Regions from separate parts of the Pedobacter heparinus DSM 2366 genome, predicted to be linked through region 2. Evidence: riboswitches for the same ligand, from Rfam matches in the RefSeq annotation. Region 2 holds a riboswitch; the other holds the start of a gene.
The links. A riboswitch is a leader RNA that binds a small molecule or an ion and turns the genes downstream of it on or off. The one in region 2 is predicted to bind S-adenosylmethionine.

Region 1: it holds a riboswitch for S-adenosylmethionine, as region 2 does, so the genes downstream of both, metH (methionine synthase) here and PHEP_RS09335 (O-acetylhomoserine aminocarboxypropyltransferase/cysteine synthase family protein) in region 2, are expected to answer to the same signal.

Annotation. Positions count from the first base shown of each region.
Region 1 covers NC_013061.1:4,550,941-4,566,047, reverse strand. The annotation lists gene metH (methionine synthase) at 1-2,860, opposite strand, end outside; SAM riboswitch class I at 2,976-3,085, opposite strand; gene PHEP_RS18955 (MBG domain-containing protein) at 3,567-8,147, shown strand; gene hepC (heparin-sulfate lyase HepC) at 8,144-10,123, opposite strand; gene PHEP_RS18945 (carboxypeptidase-like regulatory domain-containing protein) at 10,243-11,472, opposite strand; gene PHEP_RS18940 (aminotransferase-like domain-containing protein) at 11,532-12,947, opposite strand; gene PHEP_RS18935 (hypothetical protein) at 12,978-13,370, opposite strand; gene PHEP_RS18930 (prephenate dehydrogenase) at 13,474-14,322, opposite strand; gene PHEP_RS18925 (pyridoxal phosphate-dependent aminotransferase) at 14,351-15,107, opposite strand, start outside.
Region 2 covers NC_013061.1:2,165,530-2,180,636, forward strand. The annotation lists gene PHEP_RS09325 (homoserine dehydrogenase) at 1-841, opposite strand, end outside; gene PHEP_RS09330 (homoserine O-acetyltransferase family protein) at 850-1,908, opposite strand; gene PHEP_RS09335 (O-acetylhomoserine aminocarboxypropyltransferase/cysteine synthase family protein) at 1,942-3,246, opposite strand; SAM riboswitch class I at 3,473-3,586, opposite strand; gene PHEP_RS09340 (trans-sulfuration enzyme family protein) at 3,749-4,864, opposite strand; gene PHEP_RS09345 (lipocalin family protein) at 4,980-5,471, shown strand; gene PHEP_RS09350 (NIPSNAP family protein) at 5,629-6,408, opposite strand; gene PHEP_RS09355 (DUF6965 family protein) at 6,401-6,610, opposite strand; gene mqnE (aminofutalosine synthase MqnE) at 6,724-7,917, shown strand; gene PHEP_RS09365 (histidine phosphatase family protein) at 7,918-8,529, shown strand; gene PHEP_RS09370 (menaquinone biosynthetic enzyme MqnA/MqnD family protein) at 8,539-9,264, shown strand; gene mutS (DNA mismatch repair protein MutS) at 9,351-11,960, shown strand; gene PHEP_RS09380 (C40 family peptidase) at 11,962-12,486, shown strand; gene PHEP_RS22405 (hypothetical protein) at 12,490-12,612, shown strand; gene PHEP_RS09385 (DUF3857 domain-containing protein) at 12,601-14,514, opposite strand; gene PHEP_RS09390 (transglutaminase domain-containing protein) at 14,515-15,107, opposite strand, start outside.

The sequences.
Region 1 (15,107 bases), 2.4 Mb from region 2:
GCTCCCATGTTTGAAAGAAAGGTGTCCAGTCTATATAAGGCACCAGTTCTTCCAGCGGATAATTGTCAAATACCTTTGTCCCTGTAAAGGTTGGGGCAGGGGCTACCAGGCTGGTGTCGATTTTAAAATTGTCTTTGCGGGCTTCTTCAATTGTTTTAAAACGCTTGTCAGAGCGTTTGTTCAGGTGCGCTTCACGGGCCTTGTCATATTCCGCGCGGATACCTGCAATATATTCATCACGGGTATCCTTGTTCATTAATGTACTGGCTACTGTTACACTTCTGGAAGCATCCAGTACGTGTATGGCCGGGCCCGAATAGTTCGGCGCAACTTTTACAGCAGCATGGATCCGGGAAGTTGTAGCCCCACCTATCATCAGGGGAATAGTAAAACCTTCACGTTCCATTTCTTTGGCAAAATGCACCATTTCATCCAGCGAAGGAGTAATCAGACCACTCAATCCAATGATATCTGCATTGATCTCTTTGGCTTTTTTGATAATGTCCTGTGCGGGCACCATCACGCCCATATCTACGATCTCGAAGTTGTTGCAGGCCAGTACTACGCCTACGATGTTCTTTCCGATATCGTGTACATCACCTTTTACAGTGGCCATCAATATTTTTCCGGCAGATGAATTCTGATCCTGATCCGGGTTGTCCAGTTTTTCCTGTTCGATAAAGGGCAGCAGGTAAGCCACCGCTTTTTTCATTACACGGGCAGATTTTACTACCTGCGGTAAAAACATTTTTCCGGCACCAAACAGATCGCCTACGATGTTCATCCCATCCATCAGCGGCCCTTCAATTACCTCTATTGGTCTGGCGTATTTCTGGCGCGCTTCTTCTACATCGGCATCCAGGTATTCTATGATTCCTTTAACCAAAGCATGCGACAAGCGTTCTTCTACACTTGTTTTGCGCCATTCCTCATCTCTTACAATCTCTTTTCCTTTAGATTTGATGGTGTCTGCAAATTCAACCAGGCGCTCTGTTGCGTCATCTCTGCGGTTCAGCAATACATCCTCAACCAGCACCAAAAGCTCCGGTGGAATTTCCTGATAAACTTCCAGCATTCCTGCATTTACAATCCCCATGTCCAGGCCTGCCTTGATGGCATGGTATAAAAATGCCGAATGCATGGCTTCCCTTACGGTATTGTTACCCCTGAAAGAAAAGGAAATATTAGAAACCCCGCCACTTACTTTTGCATAAGGCAGGTTTTCTTTAATCCAGCGGGTGGCATTGATAAAATCGACCGCATAATTATTGTGTTCTTCCAAACCTGTAGCTACGGTAAGGATGTTCGGGTCAAAAATGATATCCTGGGCCGGAAAGCCAATTTCATCGACCAGTATGTCATAAGATCTTTTACAGATCTCTTTTCTTCTTTCAAAATTATCTGCCTGGCCAAGCTCATCAAAAGCCATTACCACTACAGCAGCGCCATAAGTCATGATCTTACGGGCACTTTCCCTGAATTTATCTTCTCCTTCTTTCAGTGAAATGGAGTTGACAATCCCTTTGCCCTGCAGGCATTTTAAGCCAGCTTCAATTACTGTCCATTTAGACGAGTCGACCATGATGGGCAGTTTGGAAATATCTGGTTCAGAAGCGATCAGGTTCAGGAACTTTGTCATCGAAGCTTCCGAATCGATCATCCCTTCATCCATGTTCACATCGATCACCTGCGCACCACCTTCTACCTGCTGACGGGCTACAGCCAGTGCTGCTTCAAAATCGCCGCCCAAAATCAGCTTGCTGAATTTAGGTGATCCGGTAATGTTGGTCCTTTCCCCGATGTTTACAAAAATGCTTTCCGGCGTAATGGTTACCGGCTCCAGCCCGCTTAAGCGCAGGTAAGGTTCAATATGCGGTATTTTGCGGGGTGCTACATTTTTCGCTTTTTTGGCAATGCAACCAATGTGCTCTGGTGTGGTACCACAGCAGCCACCTACAATGTTTACAAAACCATGCTGGATAAAATCTTCCACCAGGTGGGCCGTTTCATGTGGCATTTCGTCATAAGCACCAAATTCATTGGGCAAACCTGCATTCGGATAAGCCGAAACATAACATCCTGCTTTGGCAGAAAGTTCTTCAATATGGGGTCTCATGTCTTTGGCACCCAGGGCACAGTTAAAGCCAATGCTCAGTGGATTGGCATGCATTACAGAATTCAGGAAAGCTTCGGCCGTTTGGCCAGATAAAGTTCTTCCCGATGCATCAGTAATGGTACCAGAGATCATGATCTCTATTTTACGGCCAATTTCGGCTTCGTATTTCTTAATTGAAAATATGGCAGCCTTGGCATTCAGCGTATCAAAAATGGTTTCAATAAGGAGCAAATCTGCACCTCCATCTACCAATCCGCGTACCTGTTCGTCATAAGCTTCAACCAGTTCATCAAAGGTAATGGCCCTGAAACCCGGATCATTTACGTCAGGTGAAATGGAGAGGGTTCTGTTGGTTGGGCCCACTGCTCCGGCCACAAAACACTTGCGGTCGGGGTTGGCGGCCATAAATTCGTTTACCGCCTCTTTGGCAATTTTTGCCCCTTCAAAACTCATCTCATACGCAAGCGGTTCCATCTGGTAGTCGGCCAGGGAAATGCGCTGGGTACTGAAAGTATTGGTTTCAATAATGTCCGTACCGGCTTTTAAATACTCAGTATGGATTTCTTTAATGACATCCGGGCGTGTGATGCTCAGCATGTCATTGTTCCCTTTTACATCACAGGGGTGATCTTTGAAGCGTTCACCTCTGAAATCCTCTTCAGTTAAGGTGTAACGTTGTATCATGGTGCCCATTGCACCATCAATGATCAGGATACGTTTTTCTAACTCTTTTCTGATATCCATTTAACAATAATGATATGAGCAGGCAATAAGCTAAAGTTGATAGAGGCTATGGCCTAAACAAGTGCCGAACCTATTGCATGCAAAGCTTATTGGAGATTCTGGTTGGGAACAGATCCACTTATCTGTCAGGAAGTACAGCTGCATTTCCTGTAGAATGTAGCACCTTGTAAGCACAGGTTGCCAAGACTTCGCAGGGTCTAATCCCTCCATCTTTCTCTATAAGCAGTACAAAGGTGCAACAAAGAAAAATCATTTCCAAAAAAATGGTGTCTAAACCCCATAAAATTCCAGTACACTGGTAAAAAACAATTGGAATTAGAATAATATTTTGAATCCGTTACCTGCATATAACAGGTAAGATATGGATGGTTTTTAGTTGAAGCTCAAATTGAAGACTGAGACTGGCTGTTCACAAGTTTAGGGATTCTTCACACCTGGTTCACACCTCCTTCACATAAAACTCACAAACAGGTACCTTTTTGTGAAGAAAGTGTGGCTAATGTGTGAACTATGTGAGCAGGAGTTATAGGGAAGGACGCTTCAACGACGGGAGGGGGCTAAGACAATTAAGCCAGACAATGATTTCTGTGTTGCATACATTGTAATGTTTTGATTACTAAGATAATTAAAATTTGTTATTTAGAAATTTCATTTCTAAATCCTAAAATAATATTTTATTTTTGGCTTAATCATCCTTTAAACCAATATGAGCTATATTAACTTCTCATCCCCTCTACCTACCCTGAGTAGGTACATCATCATTTCATTTACCTTTATTTTGTGTACGCTTGGTTTTCAGGCACATGCACAATATTGTACCCCAAATCTTAACTGTACAGATGGTGATCTGATCCTGAATGTAAGCCTGTCTACCTTAAACAACTCCAGCACATGCGGTACAAATGGTTATAGCAATTTTACGGCTTTGGCTGCCCCGTCGCTGGCTATGGGCACAAGTTATCCTATTTCTGTAACTGTTGGTGCTGGCTGGTCATCTGAGGCTGTAAGTGTCTGGATTGATTACAATGGAAATGGAATTTTTGAAGCTTCAGAGTTTACCTATATTGGTGCTGGCAGCGGCAGTGTAGTTTCCGGAAATATTGCCATTCAGGCTACCACCTTAGGTTCAAAAAGAATGAGGGTGCGTGTGGCTGCAGTAGGAGCTATTGCTGCTACTGATGATATGGCATGTGATGCAATGCAGGAGTATGGTGAATTTGAAGATTATACAGTCAATATTGTTGCGGCAACAGCAACACCCAATGGCAATGGCATTTTGCATGTAAAGAAAAATGGGGCAGGTAATTTTAATGGCAACAGCTGGGCCAATGCCATTCCGGAACTGGCCGATGCGCTCAAGTTTGCAAAAATTCAGAATGCCATCATTCCGGGTACAGTCAAAGAAATCTGGGTGGCAAAGGGTACCTATAAGCCCATGTACAGTCCTGAGGATGGCCCTGATTTTGGGACAGATAAAGGCAGGGACAATGCTTTTCTGCTGGTAAAGGATGTAAAAGTTTATGGTGGTTTTGCGGGCACAGAAACCACCCTTTCCCAACGTGACCTGTCTGTAACAACAAATAAGAGCACATTAAGCGGAGATTTTAATGATGATGATGTTGTTACTGGTACAGGCAGCACCTTGAACATTTCGGGAAATACAGAGAACGCCTATCATGTCCTTGTTTCTGCCGGTGGGGCAGGAAATGCGGTATTAAATGGCTTTACCATTACAGGTGCATATGGTGCCAGCGGAACTGCCATCATAGTCAATACATTTAGTGTTTACAGAAATACGGGTGGGGGTATAATTAATACCAATGCTTCAAGCCCAACCGTAGCCAACTGTATCTTCATCAACAATATGGTGAAAGGAGGCTCTGGTGGTGCTATGTATAATTCTATATCGGCTAACCCGCTGGTGATGAATTGCAGTTTCATCAACAACTTTGCCAGCAATATTTCCGGTCAAGGCTGGGGCGATGAAGGCGGCGGCGGAATGTATAACCAGGGTTCGGCCCCTGTTATTGTCAATTGTACGTTTTACGGTAATTTAGCGACGGGAAACCGTAGTGGGGGGGCAATCAGTAACCTTCAGTCCATTCCAAGCATTATAAATACGGTCATATCCAATAACTCGGCAAGTGCTTCAAGTGGAATATACAGTCCCAATATGGGTACGCTTTTTATCCGCTATAGCCTGGTACAGGACATGCCGGCCGATGTTGCCAATCATAATTTAGATGGTACAGTAGATCCTTTGTTTACCAATCCGGCTACAGGAGATTACACTTTAAAATCAGGAAGTCCTGCGATCAATTCAGGAAGTAATGTATTATACGAAGCAGCCGACGGTAATGTGGGTAACAACAGTTTAGGTCTGGACAAGGACCTGGCCGGCAATCCCCGGTTGGCAGGTACAAATATAGACATAGGTGCTTACGAATCGCAAATTCAATCTCAAACCATCACTGCAGGAAATATTGTTAAAACTTACGGCGATGTAGCCTTTGTGCCGACCGCTACAGCAAGTTCAGGTCTGGAAGTCAGCTATGCATCTGCCGACAATACCATTGCTGAAGCCTTTCAGGATGCTGCAGATGGTAACAAATGGAAACTGAAAATCAAAAAAGCAGGTACAGTAAACATCACTGCAAGTCAGCCAGGTGGCAATGGTTATGACCCGGCCCCTGACGTTGTGTTCAGTTTAACGGTGAATAAAAGACCGGTAACCTTAAGCATCAAACCCGCAGCTACCTTTAGCAAGGTGTATGATGCCGGCACTGCAGGAACTTTTCTGGCAACAGACCTTATATTGGCCAGCGGCGATGTCATCAATAGCGATGAAGTGTTGTTGAGTTTAAGCTCCGGAGCTGCCCAATATGATACCAAAAACGCGGGAACCGGAAAAACAATTACCTTGCCAATTGCCAGTGTATCACTAAGCGGTGCGCAGGCTGGAAATTACAGCATTGCCAATTTAGCAGATCTGAGCAGCAGCAATGCAGAAATTACTGCTATGCCATTAACCATAACGGCCAGCAATGCCAGCAAAGTTTACGACGGTATTGCCTATGCCGGTGGTAACGGTGTAAGTTATGGTGCCTTTGCTGCTGGGGAAAGTAGTGCCGATCTCTCCGGACTGTTGTCCTATGGTGGAACAGCACAAAATGCTATAAATGCAGGTAGCTATACCATCATACCAGGTGGGCTAAGTTCAGGCAACTATGCCATTACTTATGTGAACGCTGAACTGACCATTTCCCAAAACCCCGTAAACACGCTTACATTTAACACACAGACTGCGGGCAGTACCCTTAACAAAACCTATGGTGATGCAGGCATCAATGCTGCTGCCAATGCCAGTTCTGGCCTCACTGTTCTTTACAGCAGTAGCAATACAGCAGTAGCCAGTGTAAATACTGCTGGCCAGGTTAGTTTCCTGGCTGCTGGTACTGCTACCATTACCGCCAGTCAGGCCGGCAATGCCAATTACGCTGCAGGAACAGCCATCAGTTTCCAGGTACAGGTGGCCAAAAAAATACTTACAGTTACTGCCAAGGATTTCAATAAAACCTACGATGGTCTGCCTTATACCGGTGGCAATGGCGTAAGTTATAGTGGCTTTGAAAATGGCGATGACTTCAGCGCTTTAACCGGAACAATTGGTTATATAGGCACTTCACAAGGGGCGCTAAATGCTGGCACCTATGCTATTGTTCCGACGGGGCTGACATCGGCCAATTATGATTTCGATTATAGGGGAGGAACACTGGGCATCACGCAATCTGCCAATAATGCAATAGTCTTTAACAGTCAGACTGCGGGCAGTACGCTTAACAAAACCTATGGTGATGCAGGCATCAACGCTGCCGCCAATGCCAGTTCTGGCCTCACTGTTCTTTACAGCAGCAGCAATACAGCAGTGGCCAGTGTTAACACGAGCGGCACTGTGCAGCTCCTTTCTTTCGGTACAGCAATTATAACAGCCAGTCAGCCAGGCAACATCAACTATGTAGCCGCCACACCGGTTAGCTTTACCGTCAATGTACAGAAAAAACAGCTTAGCATTACCGCCAAAAACGCCAGCAAAATTTATGATGGCAATATCTATACCGGTGGCGCAGGTGTAATTTACGACGGTTTCATTACTGGAGAAAATGAAAGCCATCTGCAGGGCGCACTTACCTATTCAGGTACTGCCCAGGGTGCTAAAAATGCAGGCAGCTATTTCATCAGCCCTGCAGGTTATACTTCCAGTAACTACGCCATCAGCTACCAGGATGGCAACCTGAGCATTGCCAAAGCAAGCCTTAATGTAACTGCAGCAGCAAAAAGCAAAACCTATGGCGATGACGATCCTGTATTCAATTACAACGCTACAGGTTTAATTGGTACAGATGGCCTTACCGGAAGCCTTACACGGGCCGCCGGCAATAACGCCACAACTTATGCCATTACCCAGGGAACTTTAACTGCAGGCAATAATTACACCATTGTTTATACCCCGGCCAATCTTACCATCGGTAAAGCCCAGTTAATGGTAACAGCCGAGGATAAACAGATGTGTCAGGGCGCAGCTTTACCGGCATTTACCGTAAGTTACAGCGGTTTCAAATACAACGATGGACCTGCCAGTCTGAACGCCGCCCAGCTAAACAGTACAGGAAACCAGTCTTCAGAAGCAGGTAATTATGTGATTTCCGCAAGCGGGGCCACAGCAGCCAATTATACTTTCAACTATGTGAACGGGACTTTAAAGATCAACCCCATGCCGGTGCTTACGGTTAATAGTGATAAAGGCAGTACTATCAGTAAAGGAGAAATTGTACAGCTGACTGTAACCGGAGCCATGAACTATAGCTGGACAGCAAACAGCAGCATCCTGGACGGACAGCAAACAGGCTTGCTAAGGGTAAGACCTAAAGAAACCACCACCTATACGGTAACCGGAACCAATGCCAGCGGTTGTAGCCAGCGCATTAGCTTTACCCTTACTGTATTGGATGATCTTGAAAAAATTAAGGCCAATAACATTCTTACACCCAACAATGACGGCTATAACGACAAATGGGTGGTAGATAATATTGATTTTTATCCCGACAATACGGTGAAAGTATTTGACAGATCGGGCAGGGTGGTTTATGCCAAAAAAGGATACGACAACAGCTGGGAAGGTACGCTGAATGGCACGGCCCTGGCAGAGGGTACCTATTACTATATTATTGATTTTGGTATAAACAAAAGACCATTTAAGGGATATATCACTTTAATCAGGGAAAACTAAGGAACCAACACAAGCTGTTGTTTTCCGTTAATGGTAAGGGTTAGATTAAGCTTGCCTTTCTCAAAATCATTGCCCTTGTTTTCCCGTATGCTGATCTCTGGAGCCTTCTGGCCGTCGTATGGATAAACTATACTGACAAAATTTTGTGTGCCGGCATTCTTTTTAGGCTTTTCAAATACGAAAGCAGGTCTTTTCAGCTCCTTATTGTAAACATAAGATACCTTTCCTTCTTCTTCATTGAGGCTGGTCCTGTCCGCATTCAACGATTGGATCATCAGGTTGTTACCATCTCTGTAAGTGGTGTAAACCCGGTTCTTTGTCTTATCGAAAACAGGGTTGCTGTCTTCTTTAAGCTGCCAGTGTACGCCCAGGTTTCCGGTAGCTTCGCCTATTGCCCTATCGATGACCAGAAAGTATTTTTTGTTGATGAAAAGTACACTGCGCTGATGGTCCAGATTCGGATAGCTTGGGTTGGTATAGGTAAGCACATCAAGGTTATTTCCTGTTTCCCATTTGTTTTGCCGGGCTTTGGTAATGACCATATTTTGATTGTCGAGTGTAAGCGTGCTGTGTATGCGGGTTTGACGGTACCAGTTCCGCAGTTTCATGATGGCTTCGTCGCCGCTATACACAAATACCCCGGCGTCTGGGGTAAAGTTTCTGCCCTTTATAAAAAGTTCAAAAGTCCCGTTATCCGGCTGGGCATGAAATTCTCCGGGAGGACTGGCTTTTAATACCATAACGGTTGCATTTTTATCCCATCCGCTTCTAAACGTATAAAAGCCTGCATTGCTCAATGCTTTGGATAAAAAGTTAGGCGCCTTACCTTGTTTGCCATCTGTAGCAAAATATTTTATGGCCTGGTTTGCCGGGAAAACCCGGGCCCAGCTGGCAAACTGTGCCATCCTGAAATTTTTATCTGTAATCCATGAATCTCCAAACATAGGGGTGTTATAATCTGGCAGTGAAATACTGATCAGCGCCATAATCATATTTTCTACAGTTTGTACATAAGATTGCGGAAATTCTTTTTCAAGGTTAACTCGTTTTGCAGAACCATAGGCCTTTAAGAAGATATCGATGGCAGCTACATGGTAAATTGGTGAAAGTTCAAACTGCATCCCATCGGCATAAACCTGTTTTTTGATCTCGGTGTTCAGCACCGATATGCCGGTTTGCCTCCATCTTGGTGAATCTTTAAATTCAGGGAAAGATACCCCTGCAAACAAGTTGCGTTGGGCTTCAAATAAACGGTGGTTTCCCTGTTCGGCATAATGCGTAGATAAATAATCGGCCTGTTGGTGGTAACTGTTTAAAAATTCCATTAAAAAGGCTGGGGTAAAGGCTGGCGAGTTTACAAATAAGCTGAAGGTTGGGGGAAGACTTTGTACCCTGTCCGACACTTCAAGGGGCCGCCACACAAATTTATCATTATCCTGCGACAGGCCCAATGGGTTTTTTCTGGCCCAATCGCTGTACTGATATACCCATTCTCTTGCATATTTTTCATCGCCCGTAGCGTGATAAACCAGGGCCATAGCCTGCCACCATTTTACACGGTGCAACTGCCAGCGTACTTCATTGTCTTTTACCGGCCACATCTGCCAGTTGATGTCTTTACCATAATCAAAATAGCCGTAGCCTTTGTGCGGTTGAAACTGGTGGACCAAAGCCTTGTCGGCCATTTCACGCGTAACCTTATCTATGGGCTGGCGTATATCGGCAGGCTTTTCTGCATTACTGAAATCAGGTTCCCTGGCCTTACTTTTTTCCCTGTAGTATGCCAGTAATGCTTTGGCCGCATCGTCATAGTTGCCGGCAGCAACTGCTTTATTAACCTTTTCCAGTCCGGAATACTCAAGGTTGATGTGGTCAAAATCTTTCCTGGTAATGGAAGAGCTTTGTGCAAGTATATTTCCCGACGATAGGGCAATTACAGCAAATACAATGATCCTTTTAAAAATTTTCGTAGTCATGCAATCTTTAAGATTTAGATTAATGGTTAGCATGGTGAAGGTAAGTATGAATACCTTTACTGACTTTCAATTTCTTTCAGAAATCATTTGAATTTGGTGAATTTAACGGATGGGATCATTTAATGGATCGGGACATAATCCATCGGCACCATATCGGCTACCTTTTCATAGGCCCAAAAGCCTTCATATAGCATGGCCCTGGAATCGTATATGCTGCCGTTTTCATAAAATCGTACCGTGTTTTGCGTTATGTTGGCTACAGATATTTCATAGTCTGGTATGTCGAGCGGACGGAATACCCAGAACCCTGTTTTAGAATAAGCCAGGGTTTCTTTCTCTTTGGTATAACTGATGGCCAGTGCTCCGCTGCAGTCCAGCAATTTTAAATTCTGGTTAAAAGTGGAGACCAGGCTGGCCGCTGAAATTTCTTTACGGTCAAGGTAGTCTACGTATCGGGGCATGTCCTGTTGTTTTATCCAGAAAGCGATCATTGCACTGTCCCGGAGCATGCTGCCCTTACCAATGACAGTTGATTTTGGCGGTGTTTTTAACCTGACCAGGTTTTTATGAATAATGCTGTCGGGGTAGCGGTTAGGGTTAGGTATTTTTATCATCCTGTTCAGGATAAAACCCTGCTCACTCACATTTCCTGCATACAGGGATCTGAAAAAGTGCTGGGAAGAACCATAATAAGCCGTTTCACGCTTATCAATGTATTTTTTCAGTTTTGCACCCGAAGCTTTTAATTCTTCAAAAAATGGATGTCCGGAAAAATAGATGATGCGGGTCCTTGAGTTGTATTCAAAGTTATCCAGCATATATTTTAAACGGTAACCCAAAGCCTTGTTTTCGACAATTAAAAATTCTGAGGTTTTTATGGTTAAGGTACTTTTGGTTACATCATAATCAATATTTAATACCTGGGGATTTAGTATTTTACATTGGGCAGCATTGGGTGTGGTGCCAATAAAGAATTCTTTAAACTGTTTGATGTATTTGGCCCGGTTTGGGTCTGCCCGGATCACTACCTCATTCAAAACTGTAGTACTTTCCTTTAAGATCAGCTCCACCTGAACAGATTTGTCAGAGATAATCACATTTTTTGAATAAGGAAGGTAACCCACCATTTGTACCATCAGGTCATAATTTCCCGGCTTCAGGTTATTGATCTTGAATTTCCCTTCAGCATCGGCTACTGTTGAAACCTTATAACCACTTAAATATACCCCCGCACCTGGCAGACTTTCTTTTTGATCTTTGACAGTACCGGTTATGGAGAATGAGTTTTGGGCGGATGAAGGAAAGCTTGTATATACGATAAGCAGAAATACCAGCAGGACTTTTGTCATGAATGCGAATGTAATGAATTGTATAGTTTTATCAATGCCAATTCATTACATTCTGTGTACTATAAAGCGTTCTTCACAATCTTCCCCAGCCGTTTTAAGTCAGACTCCAGTTTTTCATCCCATTTGAGCCCAAAATTTAAGCGCATGCAATTGTTAAACTGATTGTGTTGGGTAAACATGCGGCCGGGCGCAAAACTGATGTTCTGTTTGATGGCCTGGTTATAGAGCATTGCGGTATCTATTCTCTTATCGAGCTCCAGCCACAATACAAAGCCTCCCTGGGGTTGTGTTACCTTTGTGTTTTCGGGAAAGTAATCTGTTATTGCCCGCTGGTATTGAAGGCAGTTGGTATATAACTTATGTCTTAAAGTCCGCAGGTGATGGTCGTAACGCCCATGCTCCATAAAATCGGCAATTACTTCCTGGTAAAGCGGGGGTGTTGATATGGTTTGTAACAATTTCTGCCTGATGATCTTTTCTTTGAACTTCCCCGGAGCTACCCAGCCTACTCTGTAACCCGGAGCCAGGGACTTGGAAAAGGAACCGCACCACATGACCATTCCGGCCTCATCATAGTATTTGCAGGGTACCGGACGTGTAGTTCCGAAAAAAATATCGCCATAAAGGTCATCCTCAATCAATGGTATGTTATGCTGGGTAAGCAGCCTGACCACCTCTTTTTTATGCTCATCGGGCATACAGCTGCCGAGAGGATTGTTGAAATTGCTGACCAGGCAACAGGCTTTAATAACGGGCAGGATTTTTTTCAAAGCATCTATTTCAATCCCGGTAACCGGATGAGTAGGCAGTTCAATAATTTTTAGGCCCAGCTCGCGCGCCATCTGTAATATCCCAAAATATATAGGGCTTTCCAGGGCAATGGTATCACCAGGTTTGGTAACGGCAATAAAGCAATTGTACAGGGCATTCATAGCACCCGAGGTAGTTACCACATCATTCTCGGTGAGCTGACCGGCCCAAACAAAAGACCAGCGGGATATGTTCCGCCGTAAGTTTACACTGCCCTGTACAGGTTCGTAGGCCGTACCACTCCCTTCCAGGTTACGCATGGCTTTGATTACCCCTTTGTTTAATTTGGCAATAGGTAATAAGCCGTTGGCAGGTACACCTAAGGAAAACTTGGTAATGTCTTTGTAGTACAGGGTATCAAAAACCCTGGTGATCAGGTCTTCAGGATGTTTTTCTTTATCGTACAACTTTGGCTTGCTGGTATCGGGAATGGAAAGCCTGCGGCCATAAGAATTGCTGACATAATAGCCCGATTTAGGCCTGGATTCGATCAGCGATTTGCTTTCCAGTTCTAAAAATGCTTGTTTAACGGTATTCAGGCTTACATTGTAAATCTTTTGTACGGTACGGATAGAGGGCAATTTGTCGCCCACCTTGAGGGTTTCGGAAGCAATCTGCTGCTCAACCGTACCGGCAATTTTCAGGTACAATACTTCTTTTGACATGCTGCTGCTGTAATGTAGATAAATGTACGATTATTGGTAACAATTGTTTAGCCAGTTTACCAGCCTGGAGATGGCATTTTTAACATGGTTTTCCGTTGATATGCCATTGTCATCGAAGGTCCACTGCGCTTTAAAACGCTTTAAAGAAATGTTTATTAAGGTTTCACAAACCTGATCTTGTGCCAACTCCTTGTCGGTATGTACCTGTACCACTGCTTTTCCGGCATCATTGATATTTACAAAAGCATAAGCGATAATCTTACAATTTAATTCGGCGATGCCCAGGGGCAGGCCAAAATCGGCGTTAAGACCAGTGGTATGGATCGTTTTTTGAGTTCTGTACAGGTTGACGATTGATTTTAAGTCTGATAAAAATACCTCTCTAAATTTGATTTGGCTGTGTTCTTTTTCCTGTGCGACCATAATATTAAGAATTGTCTTACAAAATTAGACAGCTTAATGTTAGGTATACAGATACAAAAATGCATTAATTTATGGGTACAGATTTTTTAACTGGGTACCCCAGTTATTCTTCCCTATCCAGGACATGCTTGATTTTGTTCGCGTTTTCCATCAATTCGGTAAGGTAAGCCCAGTTCTCTTTTTCAATACAGGACTTAAATTTTCTGAGCTGGGTAATGTGCTCGTTCAGTACATCCAGCACGTTTTCTTTGTTTTGCTTAAAGATGGGCATCCACATAGCAGGGCTACTTTTTGCCAACCTTACTGTACTTTCAAAACCGGCACTGGCCAGTTCAAATATGGCATTTTCTTCTTTCTCTTTTTCCAGTACAGTGTTGGCCAATGCAAAAGAAGTAATATGGGAAATGTGGCTGACATAAGCTACATGGACATCATGGTCTTTTCCCTCCATATATACATTGTACATGCCAAGCAGGGTATACAACTTTTCAACGGTTGCCAGTGCATCTTTATCGCTTTCTGCTGCATTGCAGATCACATTGGCCCGGCCATGGAATGCATCGTTCGTAGCTGCTTCCGGCCCGCTGAATTCGGTACCCCACATAGGGTGTGTAGCAATGTACCTGCCTCTGTGGGGATGTCCCTTTACCGCATCAAGCAAAGATGTTTTAGTAGAGCCGGTATCCAGTACGATCTGGTGTTTTACCTGATCCAGTATCTGTGGCAATAATACGGTACAGACACTTACCGGAGCACTCAGTATGACCAGGTCGGCCTTGGCTACTGCTGTATTCAGGTCTGTTATTTCATCTGCAATTCCAAGCTCCAGCGCCTTTTGTGTATGTGCTTCCTGATTGTCTACACCATATACTTTTGTGGCAAAGCCTTTTTGCTTTAATACTAAAGCCATGGAACCTCCAATAAGTCCGAGGCCGACTACTGCTATCTTCATTATTTAATATTATAAAGTTCTGTATAAGTTATTTATTGATCCGGTTTATGGCCTGTTCAAACCTGGAGAGGTCGCCACAAAGGCTGATCCTGATGTACCGCAGGCCCTGGCTTCCAAATATACCTCCAGGTGTAAGGAAAACGCCCGATCCATATAGCACTTCGTCACTAAGTGCATAAGCATCTTCATAATGATCAGGAATTTTTGCCCATACAAATAAACCAACCTGTTTAAGCGAATAGCTACAGCCCAGGATATCGAGTATGCGGTATACTTTAGCTCTCCTTTCTGCGTAAATGCCATTGATATGGCTATACCAGTCGGAACCAAGGCTCAAAGCTTTTGCTGCGGCCAGTTGCAGGGGCATAAACATGCCGCTGTCCATATTGCTCTTAAACCTAAGTACCTCTTCAATGCGTTCTTTTGCACCGCACAGCACACCAATACGCCAGCCGGCCATATTGTGTGATTTGCTTAAAGAGTTCAATTCCAATACCACTTCTTTTGCACCTGGTACTGCCAAAAGGCTTATCGGTTCATCATTCAGGATAAAACTATAAGGATTGTCATGTACCAACAGAATGTGATGTTCCTTTGCAAAACGGACAAGAGCCTCAAATAGGTCCTGGCCAACAGGCTGGCCTGTTGGCATATTTGGGTAATTTACGAACATGAGTTTCACCCGGCTCAGATCTGTTGCGGCCAATGCCTCCAGATCCGGATACCAGTTTTGCGCTTCCTGTAAAATGTAATTCACAGGTTTACCACCTGCAAGTTTAACCGCG
Region 2 (15,107 bases):
CAGCCTGCACAGTTACCCCATTATATTCATTCTCTACATTGTAAAGAAAATCATCAGATTTTACAAATTTGGGCAATACATAAGTAACCACCTGTTTAGTGCTTATTTTGCGGGCTGTAGGTACCAGTTTAATTTTAAAGTTCTTTTCCCTTGCATATCTGATGTCATTTTCAGAAAGGTTCTGAATGCCAATATTAAGGATTTTATCGGGATTGATGAATAAACCATAAGCGTGCGCCGTAGCAATGGCCAGCTTAAATTTAGGATCATAACCCCCTACGTCAAGAATTGGATCTGTTTCTGCGAAGCCAAGGTCCTGTGCCTGTTTCAAAGCCACCCCATATTCCAGGTTTTCGTTAAATATTTTTGAGAGGATATAATTTGACGAACCGTTAAATATCCCGCTGATGCCATGCAACAGTTCATTATCGTAATATTCTTCCAGGTTACGGATAATTGGGATACTGCCACATACTGCACCCTCATAGAGTAGCGATGCATCATATTTTTCCTGTAGCTCTACCAGTTCGGCAAGGTGCGAAGCGATCATTTTTTTATTGGCTGAAACTACGTTCTTGCCACTGATCAATGCCCTTTTAACAATATCAAAAGCAGCATCAGCATCATCAATCAGTTCTACAATCGTGTTGATCTCGCTATTGTTCAGCAATTCATTGTGATCTGTGGTAAAAAGGTGTGCATCCAGGCTGCGCTTTTTGTCGGGGTTTTTGATGGCGATCTTAATGATTTCAAGATTCAGATCCTGACCGCGGATGATGTCATGTAATCCCTGGCCCACTACTCCAAAACCAAATAACCCAATTTTAAGTTTCTTGCTCATCTGTTTATTTATGCTGTTTTATGTAATTTAATTATTTTCTTGTGTACGCTCTCTTTAAGGAAATTACCAATAACGTTTGTAAGCGCATCTGTTTCAATCAGGAAACCGTCATGGCCGTAGGCCGACTTCAGACTTTGGAATTCTGCACCAGGGATGTTTTCTGCCATGAACTCCTGTTCTGCCAATGGGAAAAGAATGTCGTTTTCAATACCTATTACCAGGGTATTTGCTTTTACCAATGCCAGGGCGTCAATTACACTATTTCTGTTCCTGCTTACATTATGACTGTCCATCGCTTTGCTCAGGTACCAGTAGCTGTAAGCATTGAAACGCTTACAGAGTTTTTCTCCCTGGTAATTCTGATAGGAAGAAGCCCTGAAGCTACCGATTTTATCGTTCACACTTTCCAGCTGGGTAGCCGAATAGGCATCATAGGTCCTGTAGGACAATAAAGCAATGCTTCTGGCAACTTTTAATCCTTTTAACCCGCCATCAGGTTTTTGTGCATAAAAACTACGGTCCGTTGTAATGGACAGCCGCTGGCTCTCATTAAAGGCTATGCCCCATGGCGAGTGTACGGCATTGGTGGCCACTAAAATAAGGTTCTCTATGGCATTGTTATCAGTGATGGCCCATTCCAATGCCTGTTGTCCCCCTAATGAACCGCCAATCAATACCTTAACCGTACTGATCCCCAGATGTGCTGCAAGCAGCCGGTGTGCTGCAACCAGGTCCCTGATGGTAAACTCCGGAAAGGCCAGGTAATAAGGCTGACCAGTTACCGGATTGGTACTCAATGGGTTGGTGCTGCCATAATGCGAGCCCAATACATTGGCACATATGATAAAGTGTTCATCAGGATTAAACAGCGCATTGTTGCCAAAAAGCCCTTTCCACCAATCCAGCACATCAGAATTCGCTGTAAGTGCATGACAGGCCCAAATTACATTGTCCTTTTTGGCATTTAATTTACCATAAGTCTGATAGGCAATTTCAAGCTTACGCAACTTTTTGCCATTTTCAAGTTTAAAGGTTTTGTTGTAATTATATATGGAGATTGTACTCATTACTAAATCTTGGTAAAATTGAGGAGCAGGTGTTTATTTTTTGATACTGGCAAAGGCCTGTTCAAAATCTGCTTTGATATCGTCTATATGCTCTATACCAACCGATACCCTTAACTGATTGGGCTTAACCCCGGCAGCAATTTGTTCGTCCTCGCTCAGTTGCTGATGGGTGGTAGCCGAAGGCTGGATGATCAGGGTTTTTGCATCGCCAACATTGGCCAGGTGGCTTACCAGTTTAAGGCTGTCTACCAGAGCTGTAGCCTGTTCTTTATCTCCTTTTAGTTCAAATGACAATACTGCACCAAAACCATTTTGCAAATACTTTTTAGCATTGGCATGATAAGGGCTGCTTTCCAGACCCGGGTAGCTTACACTTTTTACTGCTTCATGGTTTTCCAGCCAGGTGGCCAGGGCCAGCGTATTGTCTACATGGCGCTGCACACGAAGGGATAAGGTTTCTAAACCCTGTAACAAGAGGAAAGAGTTGATTGGCGCAATGGCCGGACCAAAATCCCTTAATCCTTCTACACGCGCACGAATGATAAACTGTATGTTACCAAATGGGCCGCCTATTCCGAATACATCGTTAAAAACAAGGCCATGGTAACCTTCAGAAGGCTCTGTAAACTGTTTAAATTTACCATTTCCCCAATTGTAGTTTCCGCCGTCTACAATTACCCCACCTATACTGGTCCCGTGTCCGCCAATCCATTTGGTGGCCGATTGTACCACAATATGCGCACCATGTTCCAGGGGCTTAAACAGATAACCGGCTGCACCAAAAGTATTGTCTACAATCAGGGGCAGGTCGTGTTTATTGGCAATAGCAGCTAATTTTTCGAAATCGATGATGCTATAGGCCGGGTTACCGATACTTTCTACATACAAAGCTTTGGTATTGGCGTCTATTTTGGCTTCAAAATCTGAAGGATCATCGCCATTGGCAAATTTAACTTCAATGCCCAAACGCTTAAAGGCAACTTTAAACTGGTTATACGAACCTCCGTACAGATGGGATGAGGATACAAAATTATCTCCTGCCTCTAAAATGTTGTTTAAAGCGATGAACTGTGCGGCCTGTCCCGATGCTACGGCAAGGGCTGCTACACCACCTTCCAGTGCGGCCACCCTTTTTTCAAACACATCTGTAGTAGGGTTCATGATACGGGTGTAAATGTTCCCGAATTCTTTTAAAGCGAAAAGGTTTGCACCATGTTCGGAGTTTTTGAAGCCGTAAGAAGTCGTTTGATATATTGGAACGGCCCTTGAGCCTGTTGTAGGATCAATTTCCTGGCCTGCATGTACTTGTAGTGTTTCGAATTTATGAGAAGCTGACATAATTTTTGAATTTTATATGGTGTAATTGATTTTCTATGGGATGCGACCGGGCATAATTCTAGCCTGAAAGCATGTTTTGTTTAGCGTACCCAAAAGGGCCTTCCGGATGGATCAAGAAATGCAAAAGGAAGATTTTAAGGATTATTGCATGCAACAGCACATACAGTTGGTATGCTTTGGGCAACAATAATTACGAAGTGTTGAAATAATCGTTTTCATCTGTTTTAATTTATCTTTCCAAACAGCACCATGCTGCCCGGTCAGGAATTGGCACCTTCTCCATTTTGGGAGGGTTGCCAGTGGGTCAAAGAGCCTGTCTCTCGCCACTTCTTTATAAATCAAACCTTTGTTAGGAGGTGTTGACTTGATCGGCTTTCGCCAATTGATGCCACAAATGTAGGGCTCAGGAACAAAATAACCAAAATTTAATTCTGATTATTTTGTAATTAATTGATATTTAAGCTTATAATTTGATTTTTAACCCTGCTTAGCCTTAGCCTTTTTAAGATAAAGCCTGTTCAAAATCAGCAATTAAGTCATCAATATGTTCCAGTCCAGCTGATATCCGAATTAAATTTTGTGGTGTTTTGGTGTCAGGACCTTCTATCGAGGCCCGGTGTTCAATTAAACTTTCTACCCCGCCCAAACTTGTCGCCTGAGCAAACAGCTTCATTTTGTTTACAACCCGTCTCGCTTCATCTGCTCCACCTTTGATCAGGATGGACAGCATACCTCCAAAACCAGTCATCTGTTGTCTGGCGGTTTCATGACCTGGATGTGTGGGCAGTCCAGGATAAAATACGGCTTCAACAACAGGATGTTTTTCCAGGTAAAGGGCCAGGGCCATTCCGTTTTCGCAATGCCCCCGCATGCGGTAGGCTAGTGTTTTGATGCTCCTGCTCAATAAAAAGCAATCAAAGGGCGAAGGTACTGCGCCACCTACCTGCTGTATGTTCCTGATTTTCTCCCAGAGTTCATCTTTTTCTGCGGTAACGAGTACGCCGCCCAGCACATCGCTATGTCCGCCTATGTATTTGGTTGAAGAATGCATCACAATATTAGCGCCCAGTGCGATCGGGTTTTGCAGGCATGGCGAAGCAAAGGTACTGTCGCAGGCCAGTATCAACCCCTTTGATCTGGCGATTTGTGCAATCGCAGCAATGTCGGTAATCTTCAGCAGGGGGTTCGATGGGGTTTCTACCCAGATCATCACTGTGTTTTTCCTGATGTGCCCGCCAATCAGGTCCGGGTTTGTCAAATCGATAAAGTCGATCTCAATGGTATCGGCAAATATGCTTTGTAACTGTCTTTTAAAACCCCAGTACATGTCGTCCGGTGCCAGAATGTGACTGCCCGGTTTTAAAGCCTGAAAAACACTCATTCCGGCAGTATTGCCTGATGAAAAAGCACAGGCATCCGCACCCTTTTCCAGCTCTGCCATTGTTTTTTCCAATGCAGCACGGTTGGGGTTACTCATTCTGCTATACATATGTCCACCAGAGTATCCACCGTCAGCGTCCCTTAAAAAAGTTGTAGATAAATTTATCGGTGCTGTAACATCTTTTGTATGGGGTTCATATAAATTTCCAGCATGTATGGCCAATGTTTCTGCTCTCATTATTATGGGGTTAAATGCTAAAATATAGCGTAAAGGTATAATGAGGTTAAAGGTAAAAATTATTATGCTGAAGTTTTGGCAGGATTTATGTATTTAAAAAGTAAAAAATTAAGATATGAAAAGAATATTCCTGATAGCAGCCATTTTTTGCAGTGCATTAATGGTATTGCAAGGCTGTTCACCAAAAGGTGCAGCCACTACACAACCTTTAAAAAGAGGTAACATTACAGGTAACTGGGTGTTAAATGACATTACTTTTGAAGGAATCCCTCAATCTTCCGTAAAATCCTTGTTCGGAGAAGGTTCCTACACTTGTTTTGTAGGCAGTACATGGCGGTTAACCAATAGTGGCAATGGTAGTTATAGCTTGCCGGGTGGAACAGGCTGTGCCGCTAAAACACAAACCATTTACTGGTCGGCCAGCACAAAAGAGGACACTTTCCAGTTTAAAAAAATATACGAAGGTGATAAGCCTAAAAATGTAACAGAAGGCTACAGGATGTTACTGGCCTCAACCAATGGCGAAAATATGGTGATCAAAACACCGGTTGAATATGGCAGTGCAACAGCTTACATTGTGCTGAATTTTAATAAAGCTGCAAAATAAGGGGAAAAATAACCGTTCTCTTCTAAGCCTGCATAATTGCGCTGAAAAAGCGCAAAGATGCCAGGACTTTTCTGAGAAGGTGATTTTTCTTTCAAGTAATAACAAATCAGGGTGCCCAAAAGGCACCCTGATTTGTTATTATAGCATATATAATTTTTTATATATCCGAATAATCAACAGGATATAAGAACCGGGTGTCGTTTTTGGATACATTGTTCTGATATTCCGGCATGTTTTTTAGTTTTTGCCATTGCTCATCTTTTCCGAAGGTCTTCCAGTGTTCGTCCCTGTCTGCTTTATTTTCAAAGGTGGTCAGATACATAAGGTTGGGCATTCGGCTGCCTGCAATCACCTCAGCATAAAAAACGGCATTGAAATTCAGACGTTTAAATAAGCCTATTTCATCTCCTTTATTAAACATTTCTATTTTGTTCTTAGCGCGCTTTTCGGTCGGGCTTTCATAGCTGCGCAGTTCGTAAATGCGTTCTGCTTTTGCTGAAGACAAATTTGGCATTTTAAGATTCCGATGTCCTTCAAAAGCAGTTAACAATATATTTTCCATCCTTTCATAAGGCGCGGCCGTATGTAAGGCATCGAGATAGGCTTTCCCGTCTTCCTTCAATTTATTGTCCTTTTCCAATACATTTTCCAGGCTGGAAAACTGCTGGTAGGAACGAAAGGGAATAAATACATAGATCAGTTTTTCGGCCTGGGGATCATCTGTCCGGACGGGTTTAAAAACACCAACTTTAGCAATGCCTGCACGATGTAGCGCAGGAAGGTAAGCCAGTTTTAGAAAATCATCTACGGTTTTTTCCTGCTCCGCGTTTTTCAGATGATAAATCCTGATCTGATAAAAATCTTTGTCAGGTGCATTGGCAAGAAGCTGGGTTACCGGCAGGAGTATACCAATGAAAATAGTGATAAGTTTAGGCATGGTTGGTTTCTATAATTTCTTTGATTTTGATCAGACGGTCATAAAAGCATTCAAAGGGCCTTACATTACCGTGTATCTTTAAAACTACCAGGTGGGTTTGTACACAATGGGCAACATCATTTATTCTGGTACCTGGACAAAGGTTTATCGATTGGGGTAAATCTATTCCTGAAAAATGGGCTTCTAGTTCTTCAATTGTCATAGTCGCAAATATAAGGTTAGTGAAGCTCTTTTACACAATGCTGACAGGTTAAATCGGTTTAAAAAACAGGTATCTAATGATTTTATGCTATTTTTGTCCATTATACCTAACAGATGGATACTACTTCAAAACTTGCATTGATCTTAGCAGATGCTGATCTTCCGGCAGCACTCAAAGCAATTGCCCTAAAAGTTCAGAACCAGGAAAGGATTACCTTTGATGAGGGCGTTTACCTGTATGAAAATGCGGAACTGGGCTATCTGGGTGTTTTAGCCAATTACATCAGGGAACAAAAGCACGGCGACAATACCTATTTCAACCGGAATTTTCATATAGAACCTACGAATGTTTGCGTGTACGATTGTAAATTCTGCTCTTACTCCCGTCTGATCAAACAGAAAGAAGAAGGTTGGGAAATGAGTGTGGACGGTATGATGGAGGTATTGAAGAAATATGACCATGAACCCGTAACAGAGGTGCACATTACCGGCGGGGTAGTGCCTAAACAGAACCTTGAATTTTACAGCGATTTTTTCAGAAGGGCAAAAGCACACCGCCCGGAGCTGCACATCAAGGCATTAACTCCTGTTGAGTATTATTATATCTTTAAAAAGGCGAAACTGAGCCATTATGACGGGATGAAATACATGCAGGAAGCCGGTTTGGATTCCATGCCCGGCGGTGGGGCAGAGATCTTTCATCCGGAAGTACGGGAAAAAATTGCACACGATAAATGCAATGCCGAGCAATGGCTCGATATTCACGAACAGGCGCATAAACTGGGCATGAAAACAAATGCTACCATGCTTTATGGTCATATAGAGCAATTCTGGCACAGGGTAGACCATATGGAGCGTTTGCGCCGGCAACAGGACAAGACCGGAGGCTTTCAGGCTTTTATTCCGCTTAAATTCAGGAACCAGCACAACCAGATGGACCATGTTCCGGAGGTTTCGGTGATAGAAGATTTGCGAAATTATGCCATTGCCCGTATTTACATGGATAATTTTGACCACATTAAAGCCTATTGGGCAATGATCAGCAGGCAAACCGCGCAGTTGTCGCTAAACTTTGGTGTTGATGATATAGATGGTACTTTAGACGATACGACCAAGATCTATTCTATGGCAGGTGCAGAGGAACAACACCCGGCAATGAGTACCCGCGACCTGGTCGACCTCATCAAACAGGTAAAACGGAAACCAATAGAAAGGGATACACTGTATAACGTAGTAACGGATTACAGCCAGGTTACCTTTGAGGATGAAGTAAAACCACAATATTATAAATTGCCAGTAATCAATTAAATGGATAAGGAAATATATATCATCAGACATGGTGAAACAGATTTAAACAAACAGGGAATAGTACAGGGCAGGGGCATCAACAGCGACCTGAATGATACCGGAAAGGCACAGGCGGCAGCTTTTTACGAAGCGTATAAAAACATACCTTTTGATAAAGTATATACCTCTGAATTAAAGCGTACACATCAGACAGTTAAAGGTTTTATTGATGCCGGTACCCCCTGGGAGCAACTGGCCGGACTGGATGAACTGGCCTGGGGGATATGGGAAGGTAAACCTAATGATGAACATGCCATTACTGCATTTAAAGGCCTGATGGAGGCTTGGGAAGCCGGCGATTATGATGCCCATTTTGAGGGGGGTGAAAGTCCAAATGATGTGGTTAGAAGAGAGCAGGAAGCGCTGGATGTTATTAAAGGGGCTGCAAATGAGAAAACCGTATTGGTTTGTATGCATGGCCGGGCTATGCGCTTGTTTTTATGCCTGCTTACCAATAAACCCATCTCCGAAATGACGGAGTTCCCCCATCAGAATACCACACTTTATAAAGTTGAACTTAGTGGAGGTCAGTTTGTGATCACTGAGTTTAACAATACCGATCATTTAAAATAACCTGTACTGTTGAATAAGATTAAGATTTCTGCCGTTTCCTATACCAATACCAAGCCTTTTATTTATGGAATCGAACATTCAGCTTTGCTGGACCAGATTGACCTGAGTCTGGATATTCCTACAGATTGTGCAGCTAAATTAATTGACGGACAGGTAGATATAGGTCTGATTCCCGTAGCTGCAATACCTGATGTTCCTAACGCCCATATTGTAGCCGATTATTGTATTGGCTCGGTTGGGGCAGTAAATTCTGTGTTCATTTTTAGTAAGGTACCTGTTGCCGAGATCGGCACAGTAAAACTGGATCTCCATTCCAGGACCTCTAATCACCTGGCTAAAGTTTTACTGAAATTCCATTTTAAACAACAGGTAAGTTATACCACCGATCAGGCAGCAGAAACAGATGCCATCGTGTTGATTGGCGACCGTACCTTTGGGCGAAAAGAAGAATTTGCTTATGCCTACGATATGGGGCAGGAATGGATGAATTTTACAGGTTTGCCATTTATGTATGCCGCATGGGTAGCCAATAAGCCTATTCCGCAGGCTTTTATCAATGATTTTAATGAGGCCCTGGCCTTCGGCCTGTCCAAAAGGAAAGCACTTTTACAGGAATTGCCCGAGCAGGCGAATTTTGATCTGGAGGATTATCTGCTCCATAAACTGGATTTTGAGCTTACAGCCAAAAAACGTGAGGCACTGGAGCTCTTCCTGATGTACATTACAAAATTATAAACCTATTCACATTTTTTTAATTTTCAACAAATCGCAAAGCCTACGCCTCAAGGTAGTATCTTTACGATTTTGTAAACAGAATCATTTTGGCTAAAGATCATACTAAGGAAACCCCGTTAATGCAACAGTACAATGTGATTAAGGCAAAGTACCCGGGTGCATTATTATTGTTCAGAGTTGGAGATTTTTATGAAACATTTGGTGAAGATGCCATTAAAACTTCCCAGATATTAGGCATTGTACTGACCAGGAGGGGAACTGGTCCCAACGGCGCATTGGAACTGGCAGGCTTTCCGCACCATTCTTTAGACAATTATCTTTCCAAGCTGGTACGGGCCGGCCAAAGAGTAGCCATATGCGATCAGCTGGAAGATCCCAAAACCACTAAAACAATTGTAAAAAGAGGCGTAACCGAGCTGGTCACTCCTGGAGTAGCCTATAATGACAATATTCTGAACCAGAAATCAAATAATTATCTGGCTGCGGTATTTTTTGACAAAAATACAATAGGGGTGTCTTTTGCAGATATTTCTACAGGAGAATTCCATGTCGCACAAGGCAATGCAGAGTATATTGATAAACTTTTACAAGGTTTCAGGCCCAATGAGGTTGTTTTTCAAAAGACCAAAAGAAAGGAATTCCTGGAGGCATTTGGGGATAAATTTTATACCTATCATCTGGACGACTGGGCCTTTACCGGCGATTATGCCAATGAAACGCTGACCAAACATTTTGAAGTAAATTCTTTAAAGGGTTTTGGGGTAGATAGACTGCAGACCGGTATTGTAGCTGCCGGAGTGGTATTACATTATTTAAATGAAACTGAACACCGCAACTTAAAGCACATCACCTCCATCTCCCGTTTGGAAGAGGATAAGTACATGTGGCTCGACCGCTTTACCATCCGTAACCTGGAACTCGTAAGTTCGGCCAATGACAATGCGGTAACGCTTTTTGAAGTGCTTGACCAAACCAGCACACCAATGGGTGCCCGTTTGCTGCACAAGTGGATCATTATGCCACTGAAGGAGTTGAAACCTATAGAAGAACGCCTGGGCATGGTTGATTTTCTGGTGAAACACGACGCGCTTTTACAGGAGTTCCTCTCGCACATCAAACAGATCGGCGATCTGGAAAGACTGATTTCCAAAGTGGGACTCCAAAAGGTAGGGCCAAGAGAGCTTTGCCAGCTTAAAAAAGCATTGTACCATATTGAAGCCGTTAAAAATGTCGCTGAAGCCTCAAAGAACCCCTTTTTATCGGTTCTTGCTGATCAGCTGAACCCTTGCTTAAGCATCCGCGAAAAGCTGGAAAGAGAATTACAGCAGGATCCGCCGGCATTATTGATCAAAGGCAACGTGATTGCCGATGGCATAGACGAGGAACTGGACAGGCTGCGAAAAATTTCTTTTGGAGGTAAGGATTATTTAGTGGAAATCCAGAAAAGGGAGGCTGCCGCAACGGGTATCCCATCTTTAAAAGTAGCCTTTAACAATGTTTTTGGCTATTACCTGGAAGTTACCCATACCCATAAGGATAAGGTGCCTGCCGACTGGATCAGGAAGCAGACACTGGTTAGTGCCGAGCGCTACATTACCCCCGAGCTGAAGGAGTATGAAGAGCAGATCCTGGGGGCAGAGGAAAAAATCCAGCAGATAGAAGTAAAGCTGTACAACGAACTGATGTACCAGGTAAGTACTTATATAAAACCCATCCAGCTGAATGCTTTTTTAATTGCCCAGCTGGATGTATTGCTTTGCTTTGCCCAACTGGCCGTTAAAAACCATTATGTAAAACCAGAGATCAATAAAGGCAAGGTACTCGACATCAAAGGGGGTAGACATCCGGTTATTGAACAGCGCCTGCCGGTGGGCGAGGCCTACATTACCAATGATGTGTTCCTGGATAACGATACCCAGCAGATCATCATCATTACCGGTCCCAATATGTCGGGTAAGTCGGCCATTTTACGCCAGACAGGCTTAATCGTGCTCATGGGGCAAATGGGTTGTTTTGTTCCTGCCAAGGCCGCTGCTATCGGACTGGTCGACAAGATCTTTACCCGCGTTGGGGCATCGGATAATTTGTCATCCGGAGAAAGTACGTTCATGGTAGAGATGAATGAAACCGCCAGTATCCTGAACAATATATCTGATAATAGTCTGATCCTGCTTGATGAAATCGGCCGGGGAACCAGTACTTATGACGGGATATCCATTGCCTGGGCCATTGCCGAGTTTTTACATACGCATCCAACGGCCAGGCCTAAAACGCTGTTTGCCACACATTATCACGAACTGAATGAGCTGGCAACTACCATGAACCGCATCAGGAACTTTAATGTATCTATTAAAGAACTGGGCAATAAAGTGATATTTTTAAGGAAACTCATCCCCGGGGGTAGCGAGCATAGCTTTGGTATCCACGTGGCTAAGATGGCAGGTATGCCACCTAAGCTGATCAACAGGGCCAACGAGATCTTAAAGAAACTCGAAATTGACCGAACAGAAGGCCAGAGCATTAAGGACAGCATTAAAAAAGTACAGAACCAGGCCTATCAGTTGCATATGTTTGCTGTAGACGACCCGATTTTAGTTAAAATAAGGGATATGCTGAACAACCTGGATGTAAACGTGCTGACACCCGTTGAGGCTTTGCTGAAGCTGGACGAGATACAGCGTTTAATTAAACAGTAATATGAATATCAGTAGTTTATTATCCGGAAAAAACAGATACAGCATGCTGCTGCTGCTATTGGTTGCATTATTTTTTTCTGCCTGTAGTTCAAGACGGAATACGGTGAAGCCTGGCAGTACGGCTGCGGCCAAAGCTGCAGACGCCATGTCGCATTTAAAGAACAGGAGCCTGTATAAGTTTATAACCGATTGGACAGGTGTTCAGTATAGGTTGGGGGGACTGGATAAAAGGGGGGTCGACTGTTCCGGCTTTGCTTTATTGCTGCAAAAAGATATTTATGGCAATACCTTGCCCAGAAGGTCCAGGGACCAGGCTGATGCCGTGAAAGAAAAGAGTATGGGCCAGCTGAATGAGGGCGATCTGATCTTTTTTTCTTTCGGAGGCGGCGCAGTAGACCATGTTGGGGTTTACCTGAACAACAATTATTTTGTGCATGCCTCTACTACCAGGGGCGTTGTGGTCGACGATTTAAGTCTGCCTGCCTACCAAAGGGCTATTGTTAAGGCTGGATCTTTAAAAAACTAAAGGATGTCAAAACCTAAGCACGATATTTCATTCTGGACCAAATACAGCAAATTTGCCACCACTGAGATCCTGATGTACCTGATCATGGTGATTGGCATTGCACTGGGGATTTTATTATTGAGCTGAGTTGAGCTTAAAAATAGCCTTAGCCTGGTCGGCCGAACTTACTGCAGTGATGAAGTTCGAAAAATCAGTATATTTTTCCGCCGGATAACTGCCATTGTTCAATATAAACCTTCGGGTATAGATCAGTTTTCTGTCTTCTTTTTTAATACTTACCTGATAGCTCCCAAATTCATTTTTAAGTATTTTATTGTCGGGTGTAAGCTCAATACTCACATTTTCAGGAAGGTGGTAAATGATCTCGTCCACATCGGTATAACCCCTGTTGATAAATACAGGCAGGGTCCTGTTCCTGACTTCAGGTACACTGCGTTCTTTATTGAAAGCATTTAATACCAGGTAAATGTGGCTATTGGTCTGGGCTGCATATTTTTGGATACTTAGGTCCAGCACCTCTGTGGTTACAGGATTACTGCCCTTATCCTGCTTGTAATGAAGTGAACTGAAGTTAATGTTGTCAATGTCATATGCAGTTTTCAGTAATTTTAACTGTTCAGTTAAAGGCTGATTGATCATTTTGTCGCAATTGTCATACTGTGCACCGCTAAACGTAGTTTTCAGGCTGCCCTTAATGTTCCCTTCCCCGTCTAAAGTTAGTTCGGCCCGGCGGTCCTGTAAGTTCATTGCTGTGGTCAGTGCCGGGGTTTTTAATATTTTTCCTGCCTCTTCTGTGCAGGCCAGTACCGTACGGTCGTCCGTAAAGCTACCCAGAAAGCCAAAAGGCGCATCCTGACTGGTACATTCCAGCCATGTGGTGTCATTTTTAAGCGGTAAACATAAAATGATATGATTTCCCTGGTTCATACTGGCAAAATCAGTCTCCATGTTCTTTTTGAAATCCCCTGCATTTACCACGCAATACCAGGAGGGGATGTTAACTGCTTTCAGCAGGCTTTGGGTATAATTTACCAGGGCTTTACAATCGCCATAAGAAACCTGGTGAACTTCCGCTGCAGGAATGGGCCTGTTGCCACCAATACCAATCTGAACACTAATGTACCTGGTTTTCTTCTGCACATATTCATAGATCTTTCGGGCCTTGTCCTTATCGTTATCTATTCCTGCCGTAAGTGCTTTAACTTCGGCTATGGCAGCAGGGGGCAATGTCTGCCTGTTTTTAACCAGTTCAGTATAAATCCACTTGCCCAGCTCATCCCAGTTCTGGTATTTTCCTTTATAACCATAAAAATTAAAATCTTCGGGAGCAACTTTTATATGGGTGCGGTAATCATTTGGGTTTGGCGCATAGGGCTCCGGTTTAAAAGCTGGTATATTTTTTACGGTCCAGGTCTGGCTTTTAAACTTGTCGGTCTGGATAAGTTCGGGCTCTCCTTTATAATTGTAAGCCTTAACCCGTATTTTATCTTCAGGTTTACAAATGAAAGTATAGCTGCTCAGGGCAACGGCAACACCTGCACTGCCACTGGCATACCAGTCAGGTATCGCCAGGTTCTGTTTTGACCTGACCTCATACTCGCATACCATCGTATAAGGATAGGCTAAAGCAGTAGGGGCAAAATGTTTTACCCGGTCATCCTCAAATAAAGAAAAATTGTTTACCGCACTGTGGTCTGTAAAATTACTGAGCGTAAATTTACTGATCTGTTTTCCCCAGGCATCCAGGATCATCCCTTTAACATATTTTATGCTTACATTTTTATCATAGAATAAGGTCAGTTCGGCCTCATCGTCCCCATTTTTATTGAGTATGGTAACCGTTTTTTTGATGTTTAAACTTACATTGTCGTTTGCACGCATATCTACGGTGGTCTCCATTTTCCTGATCACCGCATTTGCACGGTTCTTCAGTTCTGCAGGAATCTCATCTGCTGTATAACTTTCCTGTGAAAAAGAGCGGAATGTACAAAGCAGCAGCGCCAGTAGCACCAGTTCTTTCAACTTCATCTATTTTGATTTTTTAAGGATAATATCCGTTTTCTGCAATTGGATGATCCTGCTGTAGAACTCCTTAAGTGAAAGGTATTCTGCAGAGCTATAAATTGGTTTGTTAAGCTGCATCAGCTGGTTAAACAGCAGGATATTGTCTTCAACAGCAGTTGTACAGATAAACCTGCCACCCGCATCGGCCAGTACCATGTTCAGTTCTTTAGGCTTGTCGGCCAAATTATAGTTATCAGGCAGTTTAATTGTCATGTTGATGCGGATTTCCTTTTCTGCACCCAGATCTACAGGATAGGTACGCTCATTTAAATTGAAAGGATTTTTGCTGATCCGGTCGATAAAAAACGGGTTAAAAAATAAAGGGTCACTATTGAGGTTGGAAAAGGCCGACATTTCAACTTCATAATTTTCGGTAAGCAGGTTTTCCAGGCTGTCCAGGTTATGGATTGCATGTTTAAGGATCCTGATCTGGGGCATACTCTCATCCAGCTTCTCTACATATTCATCCACCGAACTTGCTGCCAGGATCTTTTTACGTTTATTATAGGCCGCATAACCAATGGCGTGGATGGTCAGGTTACCCCGTATTTTTCCAT